DNA from 3 places in the Pseudomonas sp. F007 genome. Region 2 is predicted to be linked to each of the others. Evidence: riboswitches for the same ligand, from Rfam matches in the RefSeq annotation. Region 2 holds a riboswitch; each other region holds the start of a gene.
The links. Region 2 has a riboswitch for cobalamin ahead of cobW (cobalamin biosynthesis protein CobW). Riboswitches for the same ligand answer to the same signal wherever they lie in the genome.

Region 1: another riboswitch for cobalamin. It lies ahead of cobO (cob(I)yrinic acid a,c-diamide adenosyltransferase); the one in region 2 lies ahead of cobW (cobalamin biosynthesis protein CobW).
Region 3: another riboswitch for cobalamin. It lies ahead of ACZYR5_RS00835 (ABC transporter substrate-binding protein); the one in region 2 lies ahead of cobW (cobalamin biosynthesis protein CobW).

What each region holds. Positions count from the first base shown of each region.
Region 1 covers NZ_JBVATA010000001.1:263,979-274,020, forward strand. Annotated here, with positions in the region: gene cobU (bifunctional adenosylcobinamide kinase/adenosylcobinamide-phosphate guanylyltransferase) at 1-355, opposite strand, end outside; gene ACZYR5_RS01320 (cobyric acid synthase) at 499-1,950, opposite strand; gene cobD (threonine-phosphate decarboxylase CobD) at 1,947-2,939, opposite strand; gene cbiB (adenosylcobinamide-phosphate synthase CbiB) at 2,932-3,840, opposite strand; gene bluB (5,6-dimethylbenzimidazole synthase) at 3,837-4,487, opposite strand; gene ACZYR5_RS01340 (cobyrinic acid a,c-diamide synthase CobB) at 4,484-5,794, opposite strand; gene cobO (cob(I)yrinic acid a,c-diamide adenosyltransferase) at 5,805-6,416, opposite strand; cobalamin riboswitch at 6,498-6,732, opposite strand; gene ACZYR5_RS01350 (PQQ-dependent sugar dehydrogenase) at 6,846-8,159, shown strand; gene ACZYR5_RS01355 (O-methyltransferase) at 8,162-8,824, opposite strand; gene ACZYR5_RS01360 (C40 family peptidase) at 8,852-9,385, opposite strand; gene ACZYR5_RS01365 (C40 family peptidase) at 9,624-10,042, opposite strand, start outside.
Region 2 covers NZ_JBVATA010000012.1:118,607-128,648, reverse strand. Annotated here, with positions in the region: gene cobN (cobaltochelatase subunit CobN) at 1-3,493, opposite strand, end outside; gene cobW (cobalamin biosynthesis protein CobW) at 3,497-4,564, opposite strand; cobalamin riboswitch at 4,664-4,872, opposite strand; cobalamin riboswitch at 4,990-5,215, shown strand; gene ACZYR5_RS27565 (CbtB domain-containing protein) at 5,313-5,504, shown strand; gene ACZYR5_RS27560 (CbtA family protein) at 5,516-6,223, shown strand; gene ACZYR5_RS27555 (cobalamin biosynthesis protein) at 6,220-6,633, shown strand; gene cobM (precorrin-4 C(11)-methyltransferase) at 6,835-7,581, shown strand; gene nfuA (Fe-S biogenesis protein NfuA) at 7,805-8,389, opposite strand; gene ACZYR5_RS27540 (fatty acid cis/trans isomerase) at 8,493-10,042, opposite strand, start outside.
Region 3 covers NZ_JBVATA010000001.1:165,003-175,044, forward strand. Annotated here, with positions in the region: gene ACZYR5_RS00810 (SulP family inorganic anion transporter) at 1-1,597, opposite strand, end outside; gene ACZYR5_RS00815 (HlyD family secretion protein) at 1,691-2,650, opposite strand; gene ACZYR5_RS00820 (DUF3302 domain-containing protein) at 2,654-3,007, opposite strand; gene ACZYR5_RS00825 (hypothetical protein) at 3,295-3,879, shown strand; gene ACZYR5_RS00830 (MarC family NAAT transporter) at 3,885-4,556, shown strand; cobalamin riboswitch at 4,593-4,786, shown strand; gene ACZYR5_RS00835 (ABC transporter substrate-binding protein) at 4,934-5,947, shown strand; gene ACZYR5_RS00840 (FecCD family ABC transporter permease) at 5,944-6,960, shown strand; gene ACZYR5_RS00845 (ABC transporter ATP-binding protein) at 6,957-7,727, shown strand; gene ACZYR5_RS00850 (OsmC domain/YcaO domain-containing protein) at 7,879-10,042, opposite strand, start outside.

The DNA of each region.
Region 1 (10,042 bases), on a different contig from region 2:
GGATTTCGCCCGGCAATGTCGCCAGGCACTCCAGCAGCGCTTCACGTTCCTGGGTCAGACGCGCGGAATCGTCGAGCATCAGCAGGTTGGTCAGCCACAAAGTCAGGCAATCCACTAGGAGGCAACGCTCGGCACTGGCGTTTTCGCGCAACACCCGGGCCAGTTCCAGCGGCTCCTCGATCAAGCCCCACTCGGCAGGACGGCGTTCGCGATGATGGGCCACGCGAGCATTCATTTCGCCATCCAGGGGTTGACTGGTGGCGATATAGATCACCTCCAGCGCGCTGTCGCTGGCAAGTTTTTCGGCCAGGCGGCTTTTGCCGGAGCGGGCGCCGCCGAGGATTAGTTGGAGCATGACAGTGTCCTGAAAATTTCAGTGAGGCAGATGGCCCCTTCGCGAGCAGGCTCGCTCCTACAGGGGTGCGGCGTATACATAAAAACCTGTAGGAGCAGCCCGGGCGGCGTTCCGCTGCTCGCGATGAGGCCAGAGCAGTCAATTCAAATCCCACAGAGCTGACGCAACAGCCCGGTATCCAGATGCTTTTCCACCAGATCCGCCAGGCGCTCGATATCGCGTTCGCGCAAGCCGTGGTAATCAACCTCCTGCACCGCTTGCAAACCGGCCCAGCGCAGCAGCGCACTGCAGGCGGCGGGCGATTCGAACAGGCCATGCAGATAAGTCCCGAGCACCTGGCCATCGGCACTCTGTGCGCCGTCGCAGCGTCCGTCTTCCAGCAACACCGCTGCGTGCTCCAGTGCAGGGCCGGTGGTCACCCCGGCATGAATCTCATAACCGCTGACCTCGGCGTTTTCCACCTGTAAACGGCCACGCACATTGCGCAGTTGCTTCTCTCGTTCGAGCACGGTTTCAAACGCCAGCAAACCGAGGCCGGCGCTGGAGCCAGCGGCGCCCTCCAGGCCCAGCGGGTCGTGTACCTGCGCGCCGAGCATCTGCAGCCCTCCGCAGATCCCCAGCAGCTTGCCGCCGTAGCGCAGGTGCCGGGTGATGGCGGTGTCCCAGCCATTGGCGCGCAAGTGCTGCAGATCGCTGCGCACGCTTTTCGAGCCCGGCAGGATGATCAGGTCCGCCGGCGGGATCGGCTGGCCAGGGCCAATAAACTGCAGGTTGACCTGGGGATGCAGGCGCAACGGGTCGAAATCGGTGTGGTTGCTGATGCGCGGCAAGACCGGCACCAGCACATTGAGCACCTGTTCGGCCTTGTCGGTCTGACGCTGGTCGATGCCGTCCTCGGCCTCCAGGTGCAGGTCCATGACATAGGGCAGGACGCCAATCACCGGTTTGCCGGTGCGCGCCTCGAGCCAATCCAGGCCCGGTTGCAGCAGTGCGATATCACCGCGAAAGCGATTGATGATGAAGCCTTTGACCCGCGCCTGTTCGCTGGCCGAGAGCAGTTCCAGGGTGCCAACCAGATGGGCGAACACACCACCGCGGTTGATGTCGGCAATCAGCAGCACCGGGCAATCCACTGCCTCGGCAAAGCCCATGTTGGCGATGTCGCCGGCACGCAAGTTGATCTCCGCCGGTGAGCCAGCGCCTTCGACCATCACCACCGGGTAGGCGGCGCTGAGGCGTTGATGGGACGCCAGCACTGCCTGCATCGCGATCGCTTTGTAGTCGTGATAGGCGACGGCATTCATCGTGGTAACGGCCCGGCCGTGGATGATCACCTGGGCGCCGGTGTCGCTGTTGGGCTTGAGCAACACCGGGTTCATATCGGTATGCGGCTCGAGGAGCGCGGCCTGGGCCTGGACCGCCTGGGCCCGGCCGATCTCGCCGCCATCGGCAGTAACGGCGCTGTTGAGTGCCATGTTCTGCGGTTTGAACGGCACCACCGCCACACCCTGGCGCGTCACCCAGCGACACAACGCCGTCACCAGGGTGCTCTTGCCGGCATCGGACGTGGTGCCCTGCACCATCAATGTAGTCATGAGGCTTCCTTGGCGTAGGCGATGAAAGCGCGCTCGAGGCGCAACCAGTCATTTTCGTCGGCCGGCAGGCCAAAGCGTACGCTGCTGTTGTGACTGAACAGGCGCAGCAAGATGCCCTGCCGAGCCATGAATTCATACAAGTGCTCGGCACGCTCGGTGATCAACCACTGGAACAAGGCGCAGCCACCGTGGGGCTTGAAGCCATGCCGCTCGAGGACTTCCACCAGGCGCTGGCTGGCCGCCTCGCTGCGCAGGCGCTGCTGCTGATGCCCTTCGGTATCACGCAGGCAAACCTGGCCGAGTACCCGCGTCGGCCCACTGACCGCCCAGGGGCCGACCTGTTCGGCGAGTAACTTGAGCAGTTTGCGTTCCGCCAGGACAAAACCCAGGCGCACACCCGCCAGGCCGAAAAACTTGCCGAAGGAGCGCAACACGATCAACCCGACCTGATTGGCGAAGGCCGCCAGGCTCAGATGCGGGGTGTTGTCCATGAACGCTTCATCGACCACCAGCCAGCCGCCGCGCTGCGCCAGCCGCCCGTGCCATTCGAGCAGGCGTTCCGGGGTCAGGCTCAGACCGGTGGGATTGTTCGGATTGACCACCACCAGCACATCAAGCTTATCGAGGTAGAAATCCACCTCCTGCTCCACCACTTCGCGCACCACGTAGCCGTTGCGCCGCCAGGCTTCGGCGTGTTCGGCATAGCACGGCGAGAGCACGCCGACCTTGCCGGCACGGCGCAAGCGCGGCAGCAACTGGATAGCCATTTGCGAGCCGGCGACTGGCAGTACATGGCTGGCGCCGTAGTACTCGCGCGCCGCCTGCTCCAGGCCGTCTTCGGTTTCCGGCAAACGCGCCCAGGCCCGTGGCGCAATCTCCGGGATCGCCCACGGCCACGGCGCCAGGCCGCTGGAAAGGTCGAGCCAGTCGGCTTCGGCGATGCCATAGTGCAAGGCCGCCTTGCGCAGGCGGCCACCGTGTTCAAGCATAAAACTCGGCTCCCACACAGAGAATCAGCAACCACAACCACACCCCGCGCTGGACCAATTGCCAGCCACGGTCGATCGAGTCAGCATCCGCCGGCACGCCTTCGCCCAGTTGCGGACGTTGATGCAGCTCGCCGTGGTAGATCGCCGCGCCGCCCAATTCCACACCCAGGGCCCCGGCACCGGCCGCCATCACCGGCCCGGCGTTGGGGCTGTCCCAGGTCGGTCCCTGGGTGCGCCAGCACTTGAGCGCCAGGCGGGTTTTGCCCAATAGCGCGTAGGTCAGGGCCACCAGGCGTGCGGGAATGTAGTTGAGCAGGTCGTCGATTTTCGCCGCTGCCCAGCCAAAACGTTCGAAGCGCTCATTACGATAGCCCCACATCGCGTCGAGGGTATTGCTCAGGCGATAAAGCACCACCCCCGGCGCACCGGCCACGACGAACCAGAACAGCGCGGCAAATACCGCGTCGCTGCCGTTCTCCAGCACCGATTCGGTGGCCGCACGGGCCACTTCAGTTGAGTCCAGCTCGCTGGTCTGGCGACTGACCAGATAACCGACCCGGTTGCGGGCTTCGTCCAGGTCATCGCTGCGCAAGGCACGGGCCACCGGTTCGACATGCTCGCCGAGGCTGCGTAGACCCAGGGCGCAATACAGCGCAAGAATCTCCACCAGCCAACCGATGTAGGGCAGCCACGACAAAGCCGTGGCCAGCAGGGTCAGGGGCACGACCACGATCACCCAGGCGGTGACGCCATGGCTGCGCCAGCCGCGACCGGCGGCGTTGAAGCGCTGCTCGACCCGGTCGGCAAAACGGCCGAAAGCCACCAGCGGATGCCAGCGTTTCGGTTCGCCCAGCAACGCATCCAGCGCCACGGCGGCGACACTCAGCAACGCCACACTCATTGACTCACTCCCCAACTATTTTCATACAGCAGTTCACTCAGCGGACGCGGTTGCGCCCAGCCTTCCAGTGCCAGCATCGGCGCTGGATAGAATTCGTTGACCGGTCCCAGGCACAACACCGCCAGCGGCTTGGCCCCTGGCGGCAACCCAAGCAGGTCGGCCAGCGCTTGCGGTTCGAACAACGACACCCAGCCCATTCCCAGCCCTTCCGCACGGGCGGCCAGCCAGAGGTTCTGAATCGCGCAGGACAGCGATGCCATGTCCATTTCCGGCAACGTCCGTCGGCCGAAAATGTGCCGTTCGCGGTCATCCATCAAGGCCGCGACCAGCACTTCGGCGCAGTCGTTGATGCCTTCGACCTTGAGCTTCATGAAGTCGTCGGAACGCTCACCGAGGGCCTCGGCAGTACGCACCCGTTCCTCTTCCACCAGACTCTGGATGTGCTGGCGCAGCGTTCGATCACTGATGCGGATAAACCGCCAGGGCTGCATCAGGCCGACACTCGGCGCCTGATGCGCCGCTTCCAGCAGGCGGCGCAACAACTCCGGCGCCACCGTGCCGCCGCTGAAGTGACGCATGTCGCGTCGCTCGGCAATCGCCCGATAGACCGCCTGGCGTTCGGCTTCGGAAAATTCCTTGGCGCTCATGGCTGCTTCGCTGCAGGCGCGAGCAGTGCGGCAATCGCTGATGGATTGGAGGGGAAGTAGAAGTGCACGTAGGACGCGGTCATCCGCCCTTCACGGTAGACCGCCTCCGCTCCGCGCCCGCCATTGGGGCTCAGGCCACGAGCGATCGGCTCGAGGGTAGTGCTGGTCAGCGAGTGGTGGTAGGTGTGCCCGCGCAACGCGCCTTCCGGCAACTCCACCGCCTGTAACGCCAGCGCGGCCAGGCGTTTTTGCATCACCGCGTCGCCGCTGAGCAAACCGACCAGTTCGGCGCGTACGCCGTCGACGTCGGTCAGCGAGTCCAGCAGATAGAGCATGCCGCCGCATTCGGCGAGCAAGGGTTTGCCGGCGTCATGGTGGGCACGGATGGCGGCGAGCATGGCGCTGTTCTGCGCCAGTGCCACGTGGTGCAGTTCCGGATAGCCGCCCGGCAGGTAGAGGCTGTCCGCTACGGGCAGTTGCCGATCACGAATCGGTGAAAAGAAGCACAGTTCGGCGCCCATCGCCCGCAACAGGTCGAGGCTCGCGCCATAGGTGAAGGCAAAGGCTTCGTCGCGGGCCACGGCGATGCGCACCCCGGCCAGCAGCGGCTCGGCGGCGATCACTTCAGGCGCGGCAAAGGTCACCGCTGGCGGCAGTGCCACTTCGCAACTGCTGGCGAGGGCATCTGCCGCCGCGTCGAGACGCAGGTCCAGATCATTCAGCTCGCTGGCCTGGACCAGGCCCAGGTGCCGACTCGGCAACTCGATGCCGGTCTCGCGCGACAACGCGCCGTACCAACGCAAGCCTTCGGTCAGGCTGCCTTCAAGCAGCTGTGCATGACGCAAGGTGCCGACCCGGTTGGCCAGGACCCCGGCGAACGGCAGGTCCGGCTGATAGCGCGCCAGGCCCAGTGCCAGTGCGCCAAAGGTCTGGGCCATGGCGGTGCCATCAATCACCCCCAGTACCGGCACGCCAAAGTGCCGGGCCAGGTCCGCGCTGGAGGGGGTGCCATCGAACAGCCCCATGACCCCTTCGATGAGGATGAGATCCGCGTCCAGGGCCGCTTCCCACAACAGACGACGACTTTCCTGCTCGCCGACCATCCACATGTCCAGTTGGTACACAGGATTGCCGCTGGCGCGCTCGAGGATCATCGGGTCGAGAAAATCCGGACCGCACTTGAATACCCGGACCTTGCGCCCCTGGTTGCGGTGCAGGCGCGCCAGGGCGGCGGTGACGGTGGTCTTGCCTTGACCGGAAGCCGGCGCGGCGATCAGTACCGCCGGGCAGTGACGAGGGTTATTCATGAACAGTGACTCACAGTTCGACACCTTTCTGCGCCTTGATCCCGGCCTGGAACGCGTGCTTGATCATGCCCATTTCGGTGACGGTGTCGGCCAACTCGACCATCTCCGGCTTGGCACCGCGACCAGTGACCACCACGTGCTGCATAGGCGGACGGGCCTGCAGATCGCTGAGCACCTGATCGAGATCCAGATAGCCATGCTTGAGGGCAATGTTCAGCTCATCCAGCACCACCAGGCCGATGGCCGGATCTTGCAGCAGCTCGCGGGACACGGCCCAGGCCGCTTCGGCGGCGGCGATATCACGCTGGCGATCCTGGGTTTCCCAGGTGAACCCTTCGCCCATCACATGAAACCGCACCTGCTCGGGGAAGCGCCGGAAGAACAACTCTTCGCCGGTGCTGTTACGGCCCTTGATGAACTGCACCACGCCGCATTGCATGCCGTGGCCCATGGCTCGCGCGAGCATGCCGAACGCCGAACTGCTCTTGCCCTTGCCGTTGCCGGTGAGCACCAACAGCAGCCCGCATTCGTTGGGCGAGTTGGCAATGCGCTCGTCGATCACCGCTTTCTTGCGCAGCATGCGCGCCAGGTGTCGTTCGTCGCGTTCAGGGGAATCAGTCATGGGGGAGCTCTCCGTTGAGGCTGGATAACGGCGGGCAGGCATGGAAAAAGACGGCAAGAAGCCTGGCATCGCCCACCGTGATGCCGCTGGATGGATCAGGCCGGTCTCCGGGCTCATGAGCGGCGATTGGCCGGGCGCTGCGCCTTCCCATGTCGCAGCGGACACAGTGGCTGATGGCAGCGCTTTCACTCATTTACCGTTGCGGGGGCAGCGCCGGGATCGTCGCCCGTCCTGTCAAAGAACGCGCCCTCACCGGCTTCCCTGTTTCACTCGATCGACCCACGGGCCACCGAGCACCTGAAACAAGTCGCGAAGGTTAGTGGGTTGGGGGTGGAGCGTCAATTAAAGGAAGGCCCGGCCTGACCGATTGAACCTTCGGCGCCGCGCGCGCCTCTACCCATCACGCGATGTTATTAATGGGAGATCGGCATGCAAACGTCTCGCCTGACAGTTGTCCTCACCCTGGCCGCAGCCCTGGTCGCCTGCGGCGAGACCGCAGTCCTGAAAGTCGCCGAGGGCACTGGCCCATCGCCCGAACTGCCGGCGCCAAACAAGACCCTGCTGCCCACCGTCAACATCGCGCCTGCCGTGGGCTGGGCCGATGGCGCCAAACCAACGGCCGCCGCCGGCACCAAGGTTGGGGCATTCGCCGAAGGCCTGGATCATCCACGCTGGCTGTACGTGCTGCCCAATGGCGACGTGCTGGTGGCCGAAACCAACGCGCCACCCAAGCCCGATGACAGCAAAGGCCTGCGCGGCTGGGTCATGAAGCAGTTCATGGGCCGCGCAGGGGCTGCGGTACCCAGCGCCAATCGCATCACCCTGCTGCGCGACAGCAACCACGACGGTGTGGCCGAAACCCGCACAACCTTTATCGAGAACCTCAACTCCCCCTTTGGCATGACCCTGGTGGGCAATGACTTGTACGTGGCCGATACCGACCGCCTGCTGCGCTTCAACTATGTCGAAGGTGCAACCACGATCAGTTCGAAACCGATGAAGGTCATCGACCTGCCAGGCGGCCCCCTCAATCACCACTGGACCAAAAACGTGATCGCCAGCACCGACGGCAGCAAGCTCTACGTGACCGTCGGCTCCAACAGCAATGTCGGCGAGAACGGTCTGGACCAGGAGCAAGGTCGGGCGGCGATCTGGGAAGTGGATCGGGCCACCGGCAATCACAGGATTTTTGCCTCGGGCTTGCGCAACCCCAACGGCATGGCCTGGGAGCCGAACAGCAAGGCCCTGTGGACGGCGGTGAACGAGCGGGACGAGATCGGCAGCGACCTGGTGCCGGACTACATCACCTCGGTCAAGGACGGTGGTTTCTACGGCTGGCCCTTCAGCTATTACGGGCAACATGTCGACGACCGGGTCAGCCCGCAGGATCCGGCGCTGGTGGCCAAGGCCATCGCACCGGATTATGCCGTGGGCCCGCACACCGCTTCACTGGGCCTGACCTTCGCCCAAGGCAGCACATTACCGGCGCCCTTCACCGAGGGCGCATTCGTTGGCCAGCATGGCTCATGGAACCGTGAACCCCATAGTGGCTATAAAGTGATCTTCGTGCCCTTTCACGCCGGCAAACCCTCTGACCCGCCGGTGGATGTGCTGACCGGTTTCCTGAACAAGGATGAAGAGGCAATGGGCCGGCCGGTAGGCGTGGTGATCGACCGACAAGGCGACCTGTTGGTGGCCGACGACGTAGGTAACAAGATCTGGCGAGTATCCGCTACACGCTGATGTCAGCGTTTGCGACACAGCGTCAGGCCATCACCCAGTGGCAGCAACGACAGATCAACCCGCGCATCCTCCTTCAGCGCCCGATTCAAGGCCTGGATGGCGCGGGTATCTTCGCTTTGCGGATTGCTCTCCAGCACGCGCCCACTCCACAGGGTGTTATCGAACACCGCCAGCCCACCGGTGCGCAGCAAACGCAGGGCATGCTCCAGATAGGCCGGGTAATTGGCCTTGTCGGCGTCGATGAACATCAGATCGAAGCATCCACCCTGCCCCTCCCGCTCAAGTTCGGCCAGGGTCTGCAAGGCGGGCGCCAGGCGCAGTTCGATACGCTCGCTCAGTCCTGCTTCCTGCCAATAACGGCGGGCAGTGGCATTGTAGTCGCCGGGAATGTCGCAGCAGATCAATTTGCCATCATCGGGCAGCGCCGCCGCCATGCACAGCGCGCTGTAGCCGGTAAAGGTGCCGACCTCCAGCACCCGACGGGCGCCGGTGAGCTTGATCAGCAAGGCGAGAAACTGCCCCTGCTCGGGTGCCACTTGCCAGCGTGCCATGGGCAGGGCCTGGGTTTCGTCACGCAGACGGCGCAGCAGCGGCGTTTCGCGCAGCGAGACATCCAGCAAGTAGTGATAGAGGGCGTCGTCGAGATTAAGCGTTCGTGCAGTCATGACCCCCTCCGCCCACCCGGAACAAAACTAGGGAATACGCGCCAGATGCTCAGGCTGCAAGACGCGCTTGGCACTCAGGTAGGCACGCTGCCAATAGGCCTTGGACAGGCTGTCGAGCTTGACTGTTCCGCCGGTTGCCGGCGCATGCACGAAACGCCCTTCGCCGACGTAGATCCCGGCATGACTGACCTGGGAGCCGCCATTGGTGGCGAAGAAAATCACGTCGCCGGTCTGCAGGGAGTCCTTGCCGACACTCGGTGCCTGCATGCCGATCATTTCACTGGTGGTGCGTGGCAGGGAAATACCTGCTGCATCGCGGTAGACGTAGCCGATCAAGCCGCTGCAATCGAAACCTGAATCCGGCGTGTTGCCGCCCCAGCGATAAGGAGTGCCGACCAGGCCGAGGGCGCGAAACAGCACGTCGTCGGCGACCGGCGAAAAACTCTGGGTGGGGGCGAAAACCGGCGCACGGACCACTTTGGCAGGTGGCGGCGTGCGACTGGCGCAGGCGCTGAGCAGCGCGGCGCAGAGAATCAGTGCTAGGCGGGCCGACTTCGTCATCACAGAACATCCTGAACTGGCTGCGGCTTTCTCTGCCGAGAGGCTGAAAACAAAACCGCGTAAGCAGGGCTTACGCGGTTAGTTTTCAACAATAGATCAGAATTCTAGCGGGTACGCGCCAAACTTCAAGTAAGACTTTAAGTTTGCACTACAAAAAGAAGGGGCATTACTGAGGAATATCATTTTGTTGGACCGCCGGCGCTCTAACACGGTGGTTACAGCGCCGTTGCCCGATAACTTACTTGCGCGCGGTGACCGTGGTCGGAGCCATCGCAAGGGCGCGCTTGGCTTCGATGAAAGTCTTGCTCCAGTAGCTGTCGCCCAGGCTATCGACCCGCACGCCGCCGCTGCGGCTGCTGCTGGAATGGATGAACTGGTTATCACCCAGGTAGATCCCGGCGTGACTGACACGACCGCGACGACCATTGGTGGCGAAGAACAGCAGATCGCCCGGCTCCAGCTTGCTGCGAGAAACCAATGGCGCGTCTACGTTGATCATTTCACGGGTGGAGCGCGGCAGGTTCATGCCAGCTTCTTCGCGAAACAGGTAGCCGATGAAACCGCTGCAATCGAAACCGGCTTCAGAGGTACCGCCGAAACGGTAACGGGTACCGATCAGGGACATGCCACGTTCGAGGATGCTGTCGGCCAGAACCG
Region 2 (10,042 bases):
GTTCTTCCTTGAGGGTGCGGATCTTCGGCAGGTCCGGCTGACTGTGATCGCCGTGGTAACTGGCCGCCGCTGCACCACTGAGGCTTTCCACGGCGGCGAGCATGCCGCCCTGGAATTGGTAGTAATCGTTGGAATCCAGCAGGTCGTGCTCGCGGTTGTCTTGGTTTTGCACCACCGCCTGCACCTGGCTCAGGCGCTGGGCAAACTGGCCGCGTGCAGCGGTGCCTTCATCGGCGCCGCCATAGGCGTAGCCGCCCCAGTTCAAGTAGACCTCGGCCAGGTCCTCGCGGCTCTGCCACAGGCGTCCGTCGATCGCGCCCTGCACGCCGGCGCCATAGGCACCGGGCTTGGCGCCGAAGATCCGCCAACCGGCCTGACGCGCCGCCGCCTCGGCATCGATTCCGGACTGCAGCAACGCCTCGCGCTCCTGGCGCACCTTGGCCGCCAGCGGGTTGAGGTCATCCGGCTCGTCCAGCGCGGCCACCGCTTGCACGGCGGCGTCGAACAGGCGAATCAGGTTGGCGAAGGCATCACGAAAGAACCCGGAGACGCGCAAGGTCACGTCGACCCGTGGGCGGTCGAGCAGGCTCAGCGGAAGGATCTCGAAATCGTCGACCCGCTGGCTACCCGTGGCCCATACCGGACGCACGCCCATCAGGGCCATGGCCTGGGCAATGTCGTCGCCGCCGGTGCGCATGGTCGCCGTGCCCCACACCGACAGACCGAGCTGGCGCAGGTGATCGCCGTGGTCCTGCAGGTGCCGCTCGAGAATCAGGTTGGCCGATTGAAAACCGATGCGCCAGGCAGTGGTGGTCGGCAGGTTGCGCACGTCCACCGAATAGAAATTGCGCCCGGTGGGCAACACATCGAGGCGTCCACGACTGGGGGCGCCACTGGGGCCGGCGGGGACGAAACGCCCGTCGAGGGCGCTGAGCAAGCCGTGCATTTCCGCCGGGCCGCAGGCGTCCAGGCGTGGGGCGACGACTTCGCGCAGGTGGTCGAGGATGGCCTCGACCTCTACCGATGCCGGCCATTGTAGGAGCGAGCCTGCTCGCGATGGAGTGTCAGGCGACTGCGATGTGTCTGATACACCATCGCGAGCAGGCTCGCTCCTACAGGTATCAGGGTTCAATGTCTGCGAGATCAGTTGGCTGGCAAACAACTCCAACCGCTCACGGGTATCGCCTGCGGTACGCCACGGCTCATCGCTGATCGCGGCCAATACCTCCGGCCGCGGCCCATTCCAGGGTTCGCCCAGCGCACAGTCCAGCGGATCGAAACCCAGAACAAAAGCTTTACTCAGCGCCCGCAACACACTCGACTGCGCCCCCCGGCCATCCCCCCGGGGAATGCGCAACAGCGCAAGCAAGGTATCAATGCGCAACCGCCCACTCGGCGATTCGCCAAACACATGCAGGCCATCGCGGATCTGCGATTCCTTGAGGTCGCACAGGTAGGTGTCCAGGCGCGGCAGCCAGATCGCCGCGTCGGCGTCGCTGTCGAGTTGCAACTCACGGTCGATATGGGTTTCACGCACCAGCGCCAGAATGTCGCGCTGCAGTTCGCGGGCGCGGCGCGGGTCGAGCAACTGCGCTTCGTAATATTCGTCGGCCAACAACTCCAGGTTGCGCAGCGGCCCGTAGGTTTCGGCACGGGTCAGCGGTGGCATCAGGTGGTCGATGATCACCGCCTGGGTGCGGCGTTTGGCCTGGGCGCCCTCGCCCGGGTCGTTGACGATAAACGGGTAGATGTTCGGCAGCGGCCCCAGCAGCGCATCCGGCCAGCACTGCTCGGACAGGCCGACGCCCTTGCCCGGCAGCCATTCGAGGTTGCCGTGTTTGCCGACATGGATCAGCGCATGGGCGCAATAGACCTTGCGCAGCCAGAAGTAGAACGCCAGGTAGCCGTGGGGCGGCACCAGGTCCGGGTCGTGGTAGACCGCGCTCGGATCGACCTGATAACCACGCGCCGGCTGGATGCCGACAAAGGTCAGGCCGAAGCGCAGGCCGGCGATCATCAGTCGACCGTCGCGGTACATCGGGTCCGCGCTCGGGTCGCCCCAGCGCTGCAGCACCGCGTTGCGATTGGCTGCGGGCAAGGCTTCGAACATCGCCCGGTAGTCCTCCAGCGCCAGGCTCTGCTGGCAGGGGCGCAGGTCGATGCTGTCGAGATCATTGCTGACCCCGCCGAGCAATTGCTGGATCAACGCGGTGCCGCTGGCGGGCAATTCGGCCGGTAGCGGATACCCCTGAGCCTGCAACGCTCGCAGAATATTCAAGGCCGCCGCCGGCGTATCCAGGCCGACGCCATTGCCGATGCGTCCATCGCGAGTCGGGTAGTTGGCGAGAATCAGTGCCACCCGTTTTTCGCTGTTCGGCACCCGCGCCAACTCGGCCCAGCGCCGGGCCAGTTCGGCGACGAAATCCATGCGCTCGGGGTGCGCCCGGTAGCACACCACATCGCACTGGCTGCGCTCGCTGCGCCAGGCCAGGTCCTTGAAGCTGATGGGCCGGCTGATGATCCGCCCGTCCAGTTCCGGCAAGGCGATGTGCATCGCCAGGTCACGCGGCCCCAGCCCCTGTTCGCTGGCACTCCAGCCCGGCTGATTGTCCTGGGCACAGATCGCCTGGATCACCGGGATGTCGCGGCGGAACGGCCGCAGGTGCGGCGCCTCGGGGCTGGATTGAGCAAAGCCGGTGGTATTGAGGATCAGCGCCGCCTGCACCTCGTCCAGCCAGTCCTCGACCACGCTCAGGCAGCCGGGCTCCTTGAGGCTGGCGACGGCGATGGGCAAGGGATTGAGCCCCGCCGCCTGCATGCGCTGGCAGAACACATCGACGAACGCGGTGTTGGCCGCCTGCAAGTGCGAGCGATAGAACAGCAGCGCCGCCACTGGCTGGTCGGGCTGCCAGTCGGCTTGCCAATCCTTCAGGTTCGGCTGGGCGTGATGCGGATGATAGATCGCCGTGCGTGGCAAAACCTGCGGTTCACCCCAGGCATAGTCGCGGCCAAGCCAACGGTTGGCCAGGCAGCGATACAACTCCAGGGCGTTGTGCTTGCCGCCCTGGCGCAGGAAGTGCCAGAGCCGCTCGCGGTCTGCCACCGGCACCGTGCTCAAGTCGCTGAGCTCCGGGTCGGGACGGTCGTCGCCCGGCACCAGAATCAACTGCACGCCGCGCTGCGCCAGCTCGATCAGGCGCTCGACGCCATAGCGCCAATAAGCAATCCCGCCGTGCAGCGAGATCAGGATGACTTTGGCGTGGCGCAGCACCTGATCGACATACAGGTCGACCGAGGCGTGATTCTGCACCTGCATCGGGTTGGCCAGGCGCAGGCTCGGGTAATCCTCAGGCAGTTGCTGCGCGGCCTCGGCCAGTAGCGCCAGGCTGGAGTCACCGCTGCACAGGATCACCAGCTCGGCGGGGGTTTGCCCGAGATCGGCAATGTTGTCCTCGGAGACGAATCCGCCGGGCTGGGTCCTGAGCAGGTGCATGGATCAGACGCTGAGGGCGGCGCGCAGTTGCGCTTCGAGCAGGGCCGCATCCAGTTCCTGGCCGATCAGCACCAGACGCGTGCTGCGCGCTTCTTCGGCGCCCCACTGGCGGTCGAAGTGCTTGTCGAAGCGCGTGCCCACGCCCTGGATCAGCAGACGCATCGGCTTGTTCGGGATGGCGGCGAAACCCTTGACCCGCAGGATGCCGTGCTGCACCACCAGTTGGGTCAAGGCATCAAGCAGCAGGCTTTCATCGGCCTGCGGCAGTTCGATGGAGATCGAATCGAAGGCGTCGTGATCGTGATCGTCATGATCGTCGCCGTCGTGGTGATGATCGTGATGGCTGTGGCGGCTGTCGATGTGCTCTTCGGAGCCGGCGCCCAGGCCGATCAGCACGTCCAGTGGCACGCGACCGCTGCTGGCCTCGATGATTTTCACCGCTGGCGGCAGTTCCTCGGCGACTTCCAGGCGCACTCGGGCCAGGTCTTCGGGGTTGATCAGGTCGGTCTTGTTGAGGATCACCAGGTCGGCGCTGGACAGCTGGTCGGCGAACAGTTCGTGCAGCGGCGATTCGTGGTCCAGGTTCGGGTCGAGCTTGCGCTGGGCGTCGACCTGGTCCGGGAAGGCGGCGAAGGTGCCCGCGGCAACGGCCGGGCTGTCGACCACGGTGATGACCGCGTCAACCGTGCAGGCGCTGCGGATTTCCGGCCACTGGAAAGCCTGGACCAGCGGCTTGGGCAGGGCCAGGCCGGAGGTTTCGATGAGGATGTGATCAAGGTCGCCACGGCGCGCCACCAGCTCGCGCATCACCGGGAAGAACTCTTCCTGGACGGTGCAGCACAGGCAGCCGTTGGCCAACTCATACACCCGGCCGCTGGCTTCTTCCTCGGTGCAACCGATGGAGCACTGCTTGAGGATTTCGCCGTCGATGCCCAGCTCGCCAAATTCGTTGACGATCACCGCGATGCGCCGGCCCTGGGCGTTGTCGAGCATGTGCCGCAGCAAGGTGGTCTTGCCCGAGCCGAGGAAGCCGGTAACGATGGTGACGGGGAGTTTGGCCAGTGTTTTCATCGGATGCCCTTTGGCAAGGTGGCGGGCATACGGGACGAGGACCGGCAACGCAGACGCGCGCGGGAGCAGTTCGCCACCGGATCACCCCGCCCGGTTGTAGTGAGAATCTGGATCGAGGCAGGTCTCCTGGCTGACGGTGGGCCGGTCTTTCGACTGGCGGTTTCTGCGCCTTCCCGCCGCTCGAAAGAGCGTGCAGTGGCCTGGCAGCGACGACACCGTTCACAGTTGCGGGGGCAGCCGCGGCATCGACCGCGTTCCCTTCTTAGCTTCGGCGCTGGGGCCGAAGAACCTCGAAGGTGCAAGGCTACGCATCGTACTGGGCCTGGTCAATGTTTGTGGTGGCCACTGATCCATTGTGGGAGCGAGCCTGCTCGCGAAGGGTTCAACCCGGTCCCAGGATTGACGCCAGCACCCGCCCATGCTCTCCTACACAGCTTGTTACGGGTGCCCTTCACAGGGTGAAACGGGAAACCGGTGAATCATGTGCTTTACTCCAAAGCCATGTCAGTCCGGTGCTGCCCCCGCAACGGTAAGCGAGCGAAGAATCACAGCCACTGTGCCTGCTGTAGGGCATGGGAAGGCGATTCTTGCAGGTTTGGCCAGTGCCAGCCCCTCGTGAGCCCGGAGACCGGCCCGCAATACTTGAATAACAAACCCGCGGTGGGCGGGCGCTGTTTGAGTTTCCGCGGCCTGCTCGCGGAGGCTTGCATGCGCACGGATCACCCCTGACTGACCAGAGGTAAGCGCCATGTCGACCATCAGCAGCACCCGCCACGCCACCGCCGCCGGCACCACCACACTGGGCCAACGCCTGGTGGCCGCCCTCAGTGCCTCGATCCTCGGTGCCTGCCTGGTGTATTTCGCCGGCTTCTCGCACATCGAAGCCGTGCACAACGCCGCTCATGACACCCGGCACAGCGCCGCTTTCCCGTGCCACTGAGACCTGCCCAGATGATCAAGCGTATTGCTCAAACCGCAGGTTTCAGCGGGCTGCTGGCCGCCCTTCTGCTGACCCTGCTGCAAAGCTTCTGGGTCTCGCCGCTGATTTTGCAGGCCGAGACCTACGAGAAATCCGAGCCCGTCGCAGAGCACGTGCATGAACATGCCGACTCGGCGATGGCTGCCCACAGCCACGACGCCGAAGCCTGGGAACCGGAAGACGGCTGGCAGCGCGTGCTGTCGACCACCGGCGGTAACCTGGTGGTGGCGGTCGGTTTTGCACTGATGCTCGCCGGTCTCTACACCCTGCGCTCCCCGACCCGCACGTCCCAGGGCCTGCTCTGGGGCCTGGCCGGCTACGCCACTTTCGTGCTCGCGCCGACCCTCGGCCTGCCGCCGGAGCTACCGGGTACTGCCGCCGCCGACCTGGCGCAACGGCAGATGTGGTGGATCGGTACTGCCGCTTCTACCGCTGCCGGTATCGCGCTGATCGCCTTCGGCAAAAACTGGCTGCTGAAGGCACTCGGCGTGGCCATCCTGGCGGTGCCGCACATCGTCGGCGCACCGCAACCGGACGTGCATTCGATGCTCGCCCCCGAGGCCCTGGAAGCACAGTTCAAGATCGCTTCGCAGCTGACCAACGTGGCGTTCTGGCTGGCCCTGGGGCTGATCAGCGCCTGGTTGTTCCGACGCAAAAGCGCAGGTGACTATCAGGCATGAGTGAAACGCGCGCGGCGCCGACCCTGGTGGTCGGCCTCGGCTGCCAACGCGGCTGCCCGGCCAGCACGCTGCGCGCGTTACTCGATCAGGCCTTGCAGGCTCAGCGGATCGATCTGCAATCGATCACCGCGCTGGCGAGCATCGACCTGAAACGCGATGAACCTGGTCTGATTGAACTGGCTGAGCAATTGGGTTTACCGCTGACCGTGTTCAGCAGCGAGCAATTGTCCGGCTATCAAGAACAGCTCAGCCACCAGTCGCAGATCGCTTTCGAGCGCACGGGTTGTTACGGCGTCGCCGAAAGCTCTGCCCTCGCCCTGGCCGAAGCACTGGCCCAGGCGCCGGCGACCTTGCTGATTTCACGGCAGAAGTATGCGCAGGCGACCTTTGCGTTGGCGTGTGCGGGGTAATGATTTCCTGCACCTGTAGGAGCGAGCTTGCTCGCGAAAAACGTTAACGATGACACGAGCATCCTGAATAATTGCGGCGCCCTCAAGTTTTTCGCGAGCAAGCTCGCTCCTACAGTTTCAACAGCGAACATTGCCATAATCCCCCTTTTCATCATGAGCATCGCTCATCTGCACCCTTCCCTACCCCCTCAGGAGCCGGCCATGACCGTCTACTTCATCGGCGCCGGCCCCGGCGATCCGGAACTGATCACCGTCAAGGGCCAACGGCTGATCCGCAGTTGCCCGGTGATCATCTACGCCGGCTCGCTGGTGCCAGCTGCCGTGCTCGAAGGCCATCAGGCCGAACAGGTGGTCAACAGCGCCGAACTGCACCTGGAACAGATCATCGAGCTGATATACGAGGCCCACGCCCAAGGCCAGGATGTGGCTCGCGTGCACTCAGGCGATCCGAGCCTGTACGGCGCCATCGGCGAGCAGATCCGCCACCTGCGGGCACTGGATATTCCGTTCGAAATCATCCCCGGCGTCACCGCCACCGCCGCCTGCGCGGCGTTGCTGGAAGCTGAATTGACCCTGCCGGACATCGCCCAGAGCGTGATCCTCACCCGTTATGCCGACAAGACCACGATGCCCGCCGGCGAGTCGTTCAGCAGCCTGGCCGCCCACGGCACCACCATGGCCATTCATCTGGGGGTCAATCACCTGGAGAAAATCATCGCTGAACTGCTGCCCCATTACGGCGCGGATTGCCCGATTGCCGTGGTGCACCGGGCCAGTTGGCCGGATCAGGACTGGGTGCTGGGGACCCTGGCAGATATCGCCGAGAAGGTGCAGGCCAAGGGTTTTCGCCGCACGGCGTTGATTCTGGTGGGCCGGGTGTTGGCCAGTGACAGCTTCAGCGAGTCGTCGCTGTATCGCGCGGGACATGCGCATTTGTATAGGCCGTAGATGTAACCTCGATGAATGCGGTGTGGCTGATGGCCTCATCGCGAGCAGGCTCGCTCCTACAGTGGGATTTGTGTCGGTCACAAATACTGTGATGTATGCGAAACCCTGTAGGAGCTGGCTTGCCAGCGATGGAGGCCAACGATGACACGTGATATCGGGATGTACACAGGCATAAAAAAACGGCGCTCACGGGGCGCCGTTTTTTTGGGTCGCAGCGAACGCCTTAGTAGTAGGCGTTTTCTTTCTGCGTGTGGTCGGTCACGTCGCGCACGCCCTTGAGCTCCGGGATGCGCTCGAGCAGGGTGCGCTCGATGCCTTCCTTCAGGGTCACGTCCGCCTGGCCGCAGCCCTGGCAGCCGCCGCCGAACTGCAACACGGCGATGCCGTCTTCCACCACATCGATCAGGCTGACCTGGCCGCCGTGGCTGGCCAGCCCCGGGTTGATTTCGGTTTGCAGGTAGTAGTTGATGCGCTCGTTGATCGGGCTGTCGGCGTTGACCATCGGTACTTTGGCGTTTGGCGCCTTGATGGTCAGCTGGCCGCCCATGCGGTCGGTGGCGTAGTCGACGACAGCGTCATCCAGGAAGGCTTCGCTGAAGTGATCGATGTAGGCGGTGAAGCTTTTCAGCCCCAGCGCGGTGTCTTCCGGCTTTTCCTCGCCCGGCTTGCAGTAGGCAATGCAGGTCTCGGCGTACTGGGTGCCAGGCTGGGTGATGAAGACGCGGATGCCGATGCCCGGAGTGTTCTGCTTGGACAGCAGATCAGCCAGGTAATCGTGGGCGGCGTCGGTGATGGTAATAGCGGTCATGGAATTTCCTCGCAGGCTTGGGCGCAGTTTACGCCAAACGTGGCGCCGGACAAAGTCCCAGTATTTTTGTCGGGTTAAAGCGCGGGCCTGAACCCGCGCTCAATCACAGGTTCTCGTAGCGATTCATGTCCAGCACGCCCTCTTCCACCGGGTCGGTTTCGTGGATATAGCGGCTCAGATCGTGGAAATACACCCAGAACAGCGGATGGCTGCGGCGAATGCCCCAACGCTCGACAATGCGCTCGAAACGGTTGGCGTCCTTGGCGTTTTCCATGTCCTCGACGAATTCCGGCACGTCGGCCACCGGGATATTGAACATGAAATTCGGGTAGCTGCTGAGCACCCCGGGGTACAGGGTCAGGGTGTCCAGACCCGGCTGATAGCGCAGGGATTCGCCGAGCATGAACGCGACGTTGCTGTGGGCGCGGTTGCGCAGCAGGCTGTAGATCTCGCGCTTGCCGCCGGGCACTTCGATGCGCAGCATGGTCGCTTCCGGCAATTGGTCGATCACCTTCAAGCCCGCCGCCGGGCGCGACACCAGGCGACTCAGGACCTGTTCAGCACCCTGCAGCGCCGGGTCGATATTGGCCCGCGAGCAGTAGGCACCGTCGCAGCGGTTGATTGGGTCGGGCCGGGCATTCAGGTCGCCGTAGCGCGCCAGCAACTGATGGGTGAAGTCGCGCATCGGGTCCTTGGGGTCCAGGCTCAGCGCAGTCGGGGTGTCGTCGTCGATGTTTTCATAGTCCATCCACATCTTCAGCTTGCCGCTGTTCTGGTACCAGTCGTCGAGGTAGGCATCCCGCGAGTCGGCCGGCATCAGGCGCAGGAAGTTCAGCTCGGCGCCGTTGCGGATCAGGTCGAAATACAGCCGCGTCTGCGCCTGGTGCGAGACGTTGCCGTAGACGTCGAAGTTCACCGCCAATTGGTAGTAGGTGCGCTCCAGCAGCGGGTAGTCGAACAGCCACATGGTCTGCGGCACATCGCCGATCAGGCCCTTGGTCACCGAAGCGCTGTCGAAGTGGCGGAAGATGCTCAGCAACGAGTTGTCATTACCGGCCCACAGGGTCGACCAGCTCGGCGCCGGCGCCTCGGCGTAGCTGTCGCGGCGCAGGGCTTCGTAATCGTTGCGCTTGTCGCGGTAGGTGTGCCACAGGCTCAGGACGCTGCCGACATCATCATTCTGCCCGGGCATCGCCAGCAGCGGCGTGGCCTGGCGCCGGTAGTTCGGATCGACGATGTACAGGTCATGCTCGGGGGCCTGGAACAGCGCCCAGAAGTTGTCGCGGATCACATCGGTCGCGATCTGCCCACGGCACACCGGGCCACGTATAAAGGTGCGCACGAAGTATTCGGCGTTATCCAGCATGAACTGATAGCGCGCCTGGGCGGGGATCGCCTGAAAGGTCTCGAACGGGTTGGCGCGGCGCTCCGGGCCGTAGCCGGGCAAGGCGTCGACCTGCCAGTTGCCGCTGTAGAACAGGCTCTTGACCCGGGCCAGCTTGGCCGGGCTCAGCGGATAACTGATGTGGGTCTTGTGCACGATCACCCCCTGCACCGGCCACAGGCGGTAGTACACCTGGGTGCCCGGGTCATCGTTGGGGCGGCGGCTGGCGATCAGGTCGATCGGCTGGCCGGTCGGGGTGCGCGAACGCA
Region 3 (10,042 bases), on a different contig from region 2:
GGGTGTCATCCAGTTCCGCCAGCACGTCGGCTGAAGTGACATCGACGCTGGTCACCGGTTCGGCGGCCACCACCAGCCAGCGCACCGGCGTCGGCGAGGCAGCCACGGCGTCCAGCACGCGGTCGTTGAACAGTTCCGCGTTGGCGAAAAACAGCGGTGCATCCCAGCGAAACAGCACCAGCCCGGGGATCAAGCTGGCCTGTGGATAACGTTGGATATCGTGGTAGCCCTTGACCCCCTCGGGCTGCCCCAGCACCGCGGAATAGGGGCGCCAGCCATCCCAGAGAAACTCGATCACGGCGAGCACGATGGCCAGGGCGATCCCTTCAATCGCACCGAACACCGCGACGCCGATGGTGCAGACAATCGACAGCCAGAACTCCCAACGCTGAATGCGATAGATCCGTCGCAGGTCAGCGACTTCGATCAGGCCAATCGCCGAGGCAATCACCACCGCCGCCAGTGCGGCATTGGGCAGGTGCTGCAACAGGTTCGGCGCCACCATCAACAACAAGGCCACCGCCAGTGCACCGACAATCCCGGTCAACTGGGTTTTCGAGCCTGCGGCTTCGGCCACCGGGGTGCGCGACGAACTGCTGCTGATGGGAAAACCCTGGAAAAACCCGGCCGCCAGATTGGCAAAGCCCAGGCCGGCCATTTCCTGGTTGGGGTCGACATAACTGCGGGTGCGCGCCGCGTAGACCCGTGACAGCACGCTGGTGTCGGCGAACGAGACCAGCGCTACCGCGCAGCCACCGATCAGCACCGGGACCAGGTCTTCGCGAGTAATCCAGGGAATGGCGAACGCCGGCAAGCCCTGGGGCAGCGCGCCGAGCACCGAGACCCCGGCACTCGTACCCAGATCCAGCACGCCGACGGCGACCGTCGCCCCGACCACGGCGATGAGGATGCCGGGGATGCGCTTGTTGCCCTTGAGCAGCAGGATCACTGCCAGGGTCGCGGCGCCGACCGCAAAGGTGATCCAGTTGCTCTTGCCGTCGAGTATTGCCGTGGCGATGGACCAGAGATTGGTCAGCGGGCCTGCGGATTCGATGGAAAAGCCGAACATCTTCGGCAACTGGCTGATCAATACGGTCAGGGCGATTCCGTTCATGTAGCCATAGCGGATCGGCTTGGACAGCAGCTCGGTGATAAAGCCCAGGCGCGCAATGCCGGCGAGGATGCACACCACGCCCGAGACAATCGCCATCGCCGCCGCCAGGGCTACCGCGCGCTGCGGATCACCACCGGACAGCGGCAGGATCACTGCGAGGATCACCGCCGCCAGCGACGAGTCCGGGCCCAGCACCAGGATCCGGCTGGGGCCGAACAATGCGTAGGCGATCAGCGGCACGATGGTCGCGTACAGTCCGTAAATGCCGGGCAGCCCGGAGGCCACCGCGTAGGCGATCCCCACGGGCACCAGCATGGTGGTCAATACCAGGCCGGCAAGGATGTCGTGGCGCAACCAGGCCAACTGGTACTCGCGCAGCGTGCGCAGCCCAGGCAGCCAGCGGTTCAAGCCGGTATTGGCGCCGGTCTTGCGCACGATGCGTCCCGGTTCGGGAGTTGGCGACGGAGAGTCCGCTGGGGTCATGGGTCTGGGGCCCTTGGAGAGGGAAAAAGGGAAGAAGCCATCGCAGAATCATCGAGGGGGTAGCCAGCTGTCGCCGGTCTACCCCCTCGCCCATCAATGGAATGGGAAGATGTAGTTCATCCAGGCTGCCATGCGCAGCAGGATCTTGCGCATGATCGCCACATGGTGGAAGTGCTGGCTGTACAGCGCCGCCTGGCCATATGAGCCACCGGGTAGCAACTTGGCATACTCCGGGTAATCCGGGTCGGTGATTTCGATCACCACTGGCACCCGTCCCGGTGGTGGCGATCCGGTGTAGCTGAGCAAGGTGCCGGATGGCTGGATCTGCCCCTCGCCAATCACACTGATGACATTCTTCACCTTGCCCTTGAATACCCGCCCCGGTATGCCGTCGAACGCGACCTCTGCCTCATCGCCCGGCACCAGGCGCAGCAAGCTGTTCTGGCGCATCCAGGCAGCAAAGTATTGGCCCTCGTCCGGGATGAAGACCATCGACGGACGCAGCGGAAACTTGGTCGCCATCATCCCCGCACGCAGCGAAACATGGGTCACGAAACCCTTGCTCGGTGCCCGTACGGTGGTGTTGTCCAGATCGAACTGGGCATTGTCGATCTGCCCCTGCAGGTCGTCCACCAGCGCCTGGGCAGCATCCAGCTCGCGCCGCGTACCGAAGTTGCGCTTGATCAGTTCGTTGATCCGGAACAAATCAGCCCGCGCCGAGATTTGCTGGGCCTTGAGCGACTTGAGACGGTTCTCGAACGGCTCGGGGTCGATACGAAACAGCACATCCCCGGTCTTCAACGGCTCGTTGCCCTTGACCGGCACCTCGATCACCTTGCCCGTCACGGTCGGGATAATCGGCACCGAGACGTAGTACGAGCGCGCCACTTCCGAGTAGGGGTGGTTGTAGTTCATCAGGAAGATCAGCGCGCCGATCAGCACCACGCCTCCCAACACGGCAGTCGGCACCGTCCACTTGTTCAAGGGAATACGGAAAATCTTGAAGATCGCCACGCAAATGGCGGTGTAGGTCAGGATCAGTAATAAGTCCATGGTTTATTGCCGTCCTTCTGTAGTGTCATCGGACAACGTCTTCCCTTCCAGGCGCTGTACGCGTTGGCGCAATTCAGCCAGCTCCTTGACCAGTTCCGCATCGAGCTTCAACTGCTCGGGATCTGTTCGAAACCCCCAGCCTCTATCTTCCCGGTACAACATGGCCCAGATCCACAGGAACGGCCACAAGGCGTGCAGGGTGAACAGACTCACCCAACCTGCTGCGTGAATGGCGTCCTGATGTGGATGTTTGCGGTGTACGGCAATTTCGTAGGGAATGTCGTGCAGCACGATAATCCCGTAGAACAGCACGATGGCCGCGAAAAAAAGTATGCCCAGCGCAATGTAGTCGAGCACGACGCCCCCCTCCCGAAAAACAAAATCAGCGCGTACGCACCACGTGAGTGCTGTGATGGTCGACCGCGGCCGCTGCTTCGCGCGCGACCGTTCGAAATCATAGTAGTTCAAGTTTAAACGGCTGCCCGGCGATCGCCTGCTGACTTAACTCAGTGAAATCGCAAATAGCAGACAGTCCCATGCAGGGCGAAATGCTCGGCAATTCAATCGATAACGTCAGCAGGCAAGTTGCCGAACAGCGACTATTCTTGGGCGTGTCCGTCAGCTATTACAGGGAAACCAGGCTCATGAAACCCATCAAATCCTTCGCCTTGCGTGTTACGTTTGCCACCCTTCTGTCGACTGCCGCCATCAGCGCCCAGGCGGCTGATATTCCGTTGGGCAGTACCGCGATGGAAGGCCACGTGGTGACGCAGGTATTGGCGGTCGATGCGGCAAACCATCAAGTGACGATCGAAGGCCCTGACCAGCAGCCGATCCCCCTGCAACTGACCGAGAAAGCCAAGGCCCTGCACAACCTGAAAGTCGGTGACAAGGTCGACATTCAAGTCCTGCGCTCGGTGGCCTATGTACTCGACACCGAAGTGGGTGGCGCCCCCGGTGTCAGCGATGAAGCGATGACCATTCGGGCGACCAAGGACAATCCCAACCCGGGCGGCGAAGCGGTGCGCCAGGTCAAGGTCAGCTCGAAGATCACCAAGATCGATCTCAAAACCCATGAAGTGACCCTGCTGCCTCCTGAAGGCAAAGTGAGGGTGCTCAAGGTCGAAGATCCGGCACTTCAGGAGCGCATGAAGAAATTGCAAGTGGGGCAGACGGTTAATGCGATCTACACCGACATCCTGAAGATCAAAACCTCCGCCACTCAATAAAACCCATGAGTGATTTATTCAACGCGATTGCCCTGGGGTTGCTGGCGTTGTTGCCGTTGCTCAACCCGCCCACCACCGTGGCGCTGTTCCTCGCCCTGAGCAAAGGCCTCAACCAGCGCCAAAAAAACCAGCAGGCGCGGCTGACGGCCATCTATGTCTTCCTGATCATGACGCTGACCTACTACACCGGCGAACTGATAATGGATGCCTTCAACATCTCCATCCCCGGATTGCGCATCGCCGGGGGTGGCATCCTGATCGTCATGGGCATGAAGATGCTGTTTCCGCCGCCACCGCCACCCACGGCTGCCCACGAGGTCAAGGAAAAGGAAAGTTTCGCCCTGATTCCCTTGGCCATGCCCAGCACCGCCGGCCCGGGCACCATTGCCCTGATCATTAGTTCTGCGGCGACGATCAAGCACAGCACCCTGTTCCCGGCCTGGGTGATTGCCACCGCGCCGCCGCTGATCTTCCTGTTCACTGCGCTGATCCTGTGGATTTGCCTGCGCAGCTCGGGGCTGATCATGCGCATCACCGGCGAATCCGGGATCGACGCCATCTCCCGGCTGATGGGCTTTTTGCTGGTGTGCATGGGCGCGCAGTTCGCGATCAATGGCTCGATCGAAATCGTCCAGTCGCTCATCGACAGCAACTTTCACCCACCGCGCCTGCCCTAACGAACGGCTGGCGCGTTTCCTCCCGGCGGCGTGATCGACTACCATAGCGCCGCCGGTCCCCCACGGGATTAATAGGGAATCCGAAACACCACACCCGGTGTCCATCGGAACTGCCCCCGCAACTGTAGATGCCGAGCCCACTCCTCAACTGCCACTGGATCAACTCCGGGAAGGCCGGAGTGCGGCGACGACGCACGAGTCAGGAGACCTGCCGGCCAAGCAAATGACTAACCGGCGGGGTGTCCGGGAAGGACATCCTGCCGCCCGCCAGTTCCCTGGTCGCGCGGCCTTGCCCTGTGTTCAACGCAGTGTTCGAGGGTGTGTTTCCAAACCGTACCCCCTGCTGTTGCCTGTACGGTACAAATGGAGATTGCCCCATGCTGTTGCCCCGCCTTTCGACCCTCATTGCCGGTATGGGCCTGTGCGCCCTGGCCCAGGCCACCCCGACCCATTACCCGCTGACCCTCGAGAACTGCGGCAGCAGCCTGACCTTCCAGCATGCCCCCAGCGGTACCGTGACCATCGGCCAGGCCGGCACCGAAATGCTCTACGCCCTGGGCCTGGGCGACAAGGTGCTCGGCACGTCGCTGTGGTTCAACAACGTGCTGCCGGCGTACAAGGCGCAGAACGACAGGATCGAGCGCCTGGCGGACAACGATCCAAGTTTTGAAGCGGTGATCGGCAAGCGCCCGGAGCTGGTGACAGTGGAGCTGGAGTGGACGGTCGGGCCTCAGGGCGTGGTCGGCACCCGCGAACAATTTCATGAGCTGAAGATCCCCACCTACCTGCTGCCCTCCGACTGCGAAGCCAAGGACAACCTGGTGGGCGCCGACGGTACGCGCCTGGCGCCGTTCCGCATCGAAAGCATCTACAAGGGCATCGAGCAACTCGCCGAGATTTTCGATGTGCGCGAGCGCGGCACCCAACTGACCGACGAACTCAAGGCCAGCCTCGCCCAATCGATTGCCAAGGCACACGAGAAAAAGCGCCCGCCGCTCAGTGCCCTGGTCTGGTTCTCCAGTGCCGATATGGACATCGACCCTTATGTGGCCGGCCACAAGGGCGTTCCCGACTTCATGCTGACGACCTTGGGCGTGCGTAACGTGGTCGAGTCCGACGAGGAATGGCCGACGGTCGGCTGGGAAACCATCGCCAAGGCCAACCCGACGTTTCTGGTGATCGCTCGCATGGACCGCCGCCGTTTCCCCGCCGACGACCATGAAAAGAAACTCGCATTCCTGCGCAGCGACCCGGTGACCCGCAACATGGACGCGGTGAAGAACAACCGCATCATCATCCTTGATGCGATGGCCATGCAGGCCAGCGTGCGCACCTTCGACGGCTTGCGGCAACTGGCCGAGGCCATCGACGGCTACGACCTGCCGAAATGACCACGAGCCTGATTAGAACGCTACTGGCAATGGCGCTGCTGTTGGCCGCCGTGGTCGCCGGGGTGGCCATCGGTGAAACCGCCATCGAACTTCACGTGGTATTCCAGGTGCTGGCGAACAAACTGTGGGCGGCCGGCTACCCGCTCGACCCGATCGACGAGGGCATCGTCTGGAATTATCGCCTGACCCGCGCTTTGGTCGCCGCCGCCTGCGGTGCCGGCCTGGCCACCTGCGGGGTGATCCTGCAGTCGCTACTGCGCAATCCCCTGGCCGATCCGTACTTGCTGGGCGTCAGCGCCGGGGCCTCGACCGGCGCCGTGCTGGTGGCCCTGCTCGGCGTCGGCGCGGGCATGCTGACCTTGTCGGCCGGGGCCTTCGTCGGCGCCATGGCCGCGTTTGGCCTGGTGATCCTGTTGGCGCGATTCAGCGGCTCGAGTCGCGGCACCGGGCAAATCATCCTCGCGGGCATCGCCGGCTCGCAGCTGTTCAATGCCCTCACCGCGTTCCTGATTACCAAGTCGGCCAGTTCCGAACAGGCGCGGGGCATCATGTTCTGGCTGCTCGGTAACCTCAGCGGGGTGCGCTGGCCGTCGGTGTGGCTGGCGGTGCCGGTGGCGGTCGCGGGTCTGCTGTTATGCCTGCTGCACCGGCGTGCCTTGGACGCTTTTGCCTTTGGCAGCGATTCAGCCGCATCACTCGGCATACCGGTACGCCGGGTGCAGTTTGTGTTGGTCGGCTGTGCAGCGCTGGTGACGGCGGTGATGGTGTCGATTGTCGGCTCCATCGGTTTTGTCGGCCTGGTGATTCCCCATGCCGTGCGCCTGCTGCTCGGCACCGGGCACTCACGGCTGCTGCCCGCCAGTGCCTTGGCCGGGGCGCTGTTTCTGATTGCCGCCGATGTGCTGTCGCGGACCTTGATCAAAGGCCAGGTGATTCCGGTCGGGGTGATCACCGCGCTGGTCGGTGCGCCAGTGTTCGCGCTGATCCTGATCGGCCGCAGGAACGCCCGATGAACGCGCCCGCACTGAGTTGCCGAGGTCTGTCCTTCAGGGTGCGTGACGCCGAGTTGCTGGAGGATATCCACCTCGATCTGCATCGCGGCGAAACCCTCGGCGTCGTCGGGCCGAATGGCTCCGGCAAGTCTACCTTGCTCAAGCTGTTGGCCGGCTTGCGCACGCCGTCAGCCGGCGGTGTGTGGCTGGCTGACCAGCCGCTGGAAAAACTCTCGCGACGCAGCATCGCGCAACGCCTGGCGGTGGTCGAACAGCAGGCCGACACCGACGATGCGATCCGCGTGTTCGACGCCGTTGCCCTCGGGCGCACGCCCTGGTTGTCGGCCCTGCGCCCGTGGAGCCGGGAAGACGAGGCCATCGTCCGCCAGGCCTTGCACGATGTCGACGCCACGCACCTGGGCACACGCACCTGGCGCGGCCTGTCCGGCGGTGAGCGCCAGCGCGTGCACATCGCCCGGGCCCTCGCCCAGCGCCCGCAGATCCTGCTGCTCGACGAGCCGACCAACCACCTCGACATCCAGCATCAACTGACGATTCTCAAGGGCGTCCAGGCCCTGCCCGTCACCAGCCTGATCGTCCTGCACGACCTCAACCAGGCCCTGACCTGCGACCGCCTGGCAATCCTCGACCGCGGACGCCTGGTGGCACTCGGCAAGCCGCTGGAAGTGCTCACGCCACAACGTTTGTACGACACCTTCGGCGTGCAGGCCCACTACCTCACGGACCCGCTCGACGGCGCGCAGATCTTGCGCTTGCGCGCCACCTGATAGCGGGTCTGCCACGGCGAATCAGTTGCGGAATCCGTGACCGCCCCCAACCTTGTAGGAGCCGGCTTGCCGGCGAAGGTGCAGAGCCTGACACACCGCAGAGTCGCCATGCGCTGCGATGCGGCGGCCCGACAAGCAGCTCCTACAAGAGTCAGACACCCGCGACTTTGGCCCGCGCCGCATGCAATTTCTTGTAGCTGTCGATCAAGCGCAGGTGCCGGTCCAGGCCTTCGAGCTTCATGCTGGTTGGCGTCAGGCCATGGAAGCGTACGCTGCCGTTGACCGAACCAATCGCCGCATCCATCCGCTCGTTGCCGAACATCCGGCGGAAGTTGACCTCGTAGTCCGCCAGCTCCAGGTCTTCGTCCAGTTCCATCTCCAGCACTGCGTTCACCGCCTGGTAGAACAGGCCGCGCTCGACGGTGTTGTCGTTGTACTGCAGGAAGGCTTCCACCGCGTCCTTCGCCTCTTCGTATTGCTGCAGGGCGAGGTAGATCAACAGTTTCAGCTCGAGGATGGTCAACTGGCCCCAGGCCGTGTTGTCGTCGAACTCGATACCGATCAGGGTGGTGATATCGGTGTAATCATCCAGCTCGCTTTCCACCAGGCGCTCGCCCAGGGCCTTCAGTTCGGCGTCGTCGAGGCTGTGCAGATTGAGGATATCGGCACGGAAGAACAGCGCCTTGTTGGTGTTGTCCCAGATCAGGTCGTCCAGCGGGTAGATCTCCGAATAGTCCGGCACCAGGATCCGACAGGCCGTGGCACCGAAGTGCTCGTAGACCGCCATGTACACTTGCTTGCCCATGTCTTCGAGGATCTTGAACAGGGTCGCGGCTTCTTCTGCGTTGGAGTCTTCGCCGTCGCTGGTGAAGTCCCACTCGACGAACTCGTAGTCCGACTGGGCACTGAAGAAGCGCCACGAGACCACGCCGCTGGAATCGATGAAGTGCTCGACGAAGTTGTTCGGCTCGGTCACCGCGTGGCCTTCGAAGGTCGGCAGCGGCAGATCGTTCAAGCCCTCGAAACTGCGGCCCTGAAGCAATTCGGTAAGGCTGCGTTCCAGCGCCACTTCCAGGCTCGGGTGCGCGCCGAACGAGGCGAATACACCACCAGTACGCGGGTTCATCAGGGTCACGCACATCACCGGGAATTCACCGCCCAGCGAGGCGTCCTTGACGAGCACCGGGAAGCCCTGCTCCTCCAGGCCCTGGATCCCGGCCAGAATCGCCGGGTACTTGGCCAGCACCTCCTGCGGCACGTCCGGCAGGGCGAACTCGCCTTCGATGATTTCGCGCTTCACCGCCCGCTCGAAGATCTCCGACAGGCACTGCACCTGGGCTTCAGCCAGGGTGTTACCGGCGCTCATGCCGTTGCTCAGGAACAGGTTTTCGATCAGGTTCGAGGGGAAGTACACCACCTCGCCATCGGACTGGCGCACGAACGGCAAGGACACAATGCCCCGCTCTTCGTTACCGGAGTTGGTGTCGAACAGGTGCGAGCCGCGCAGTTCGCCATCGCGGTTGTAGATCTTCAGGCAGTGCGGGTCGAGGATTTCCGGCGGCAGTTCGTCCTTGCGCCCCGGCTGGAACCAGCGCTCATCCGGGTAATGCACGAACGGCGCGTTGGCGATGTCCTCACCCCAGAACTGGTCGTTATAGAAGAAGTTGCAGTTCAGCCGCTCGATGAACTCGCCCAGGGCCGAGGCCAGCGCGCCTTCCTTGGTGGCACCCTTGCCGTTGGTGAAGCACATCGGCGAATGCGCATCGCGGATATGCAGCGACCAGACGTTGGGCACGATGTTGCGCCATGAAGCGATTTCGATCTTCATCCCCAGGTCGGCGAGGATCCCCGACATGTTGGCGATGGTCTGCTCCAGCGGCAGGTCCTTGCCGACGATGAAGGTGCTGGCGTCCGCCGTCGAGTTGGGCATCAGCAGCGCTTGAGCATCGGCGTCGAGGTTGTCCACCTCTTCGATGACGAACTCCGGCCCGGCCTGCACCACCTTCTTCACCGTGCAGCGGTCGATGGATCGCAGGATGCCCTGGCGGTCCTTGTCGCAAATGTCGGCCGGCAGTTCGACCTGGATCTTGAAGATCTGGTTGTAGCGATTCTCCGGGTCGACGATGTTGTTCTGCGACAGCCGGATGTTCTCGGTGGGAATGTTGCGAGTGCTGCAGTACAGCTTCACGAAGTACGCCGCACACAGGGCCGACGAGGCGAGGAAGTAATCGAACGGGCCCGGCGCAGAGCCATCACCCTTATAGCGAATGGGTTGGTCGGCAATCACCGTGAAGTCATCGAACTTGGCTTCAAGT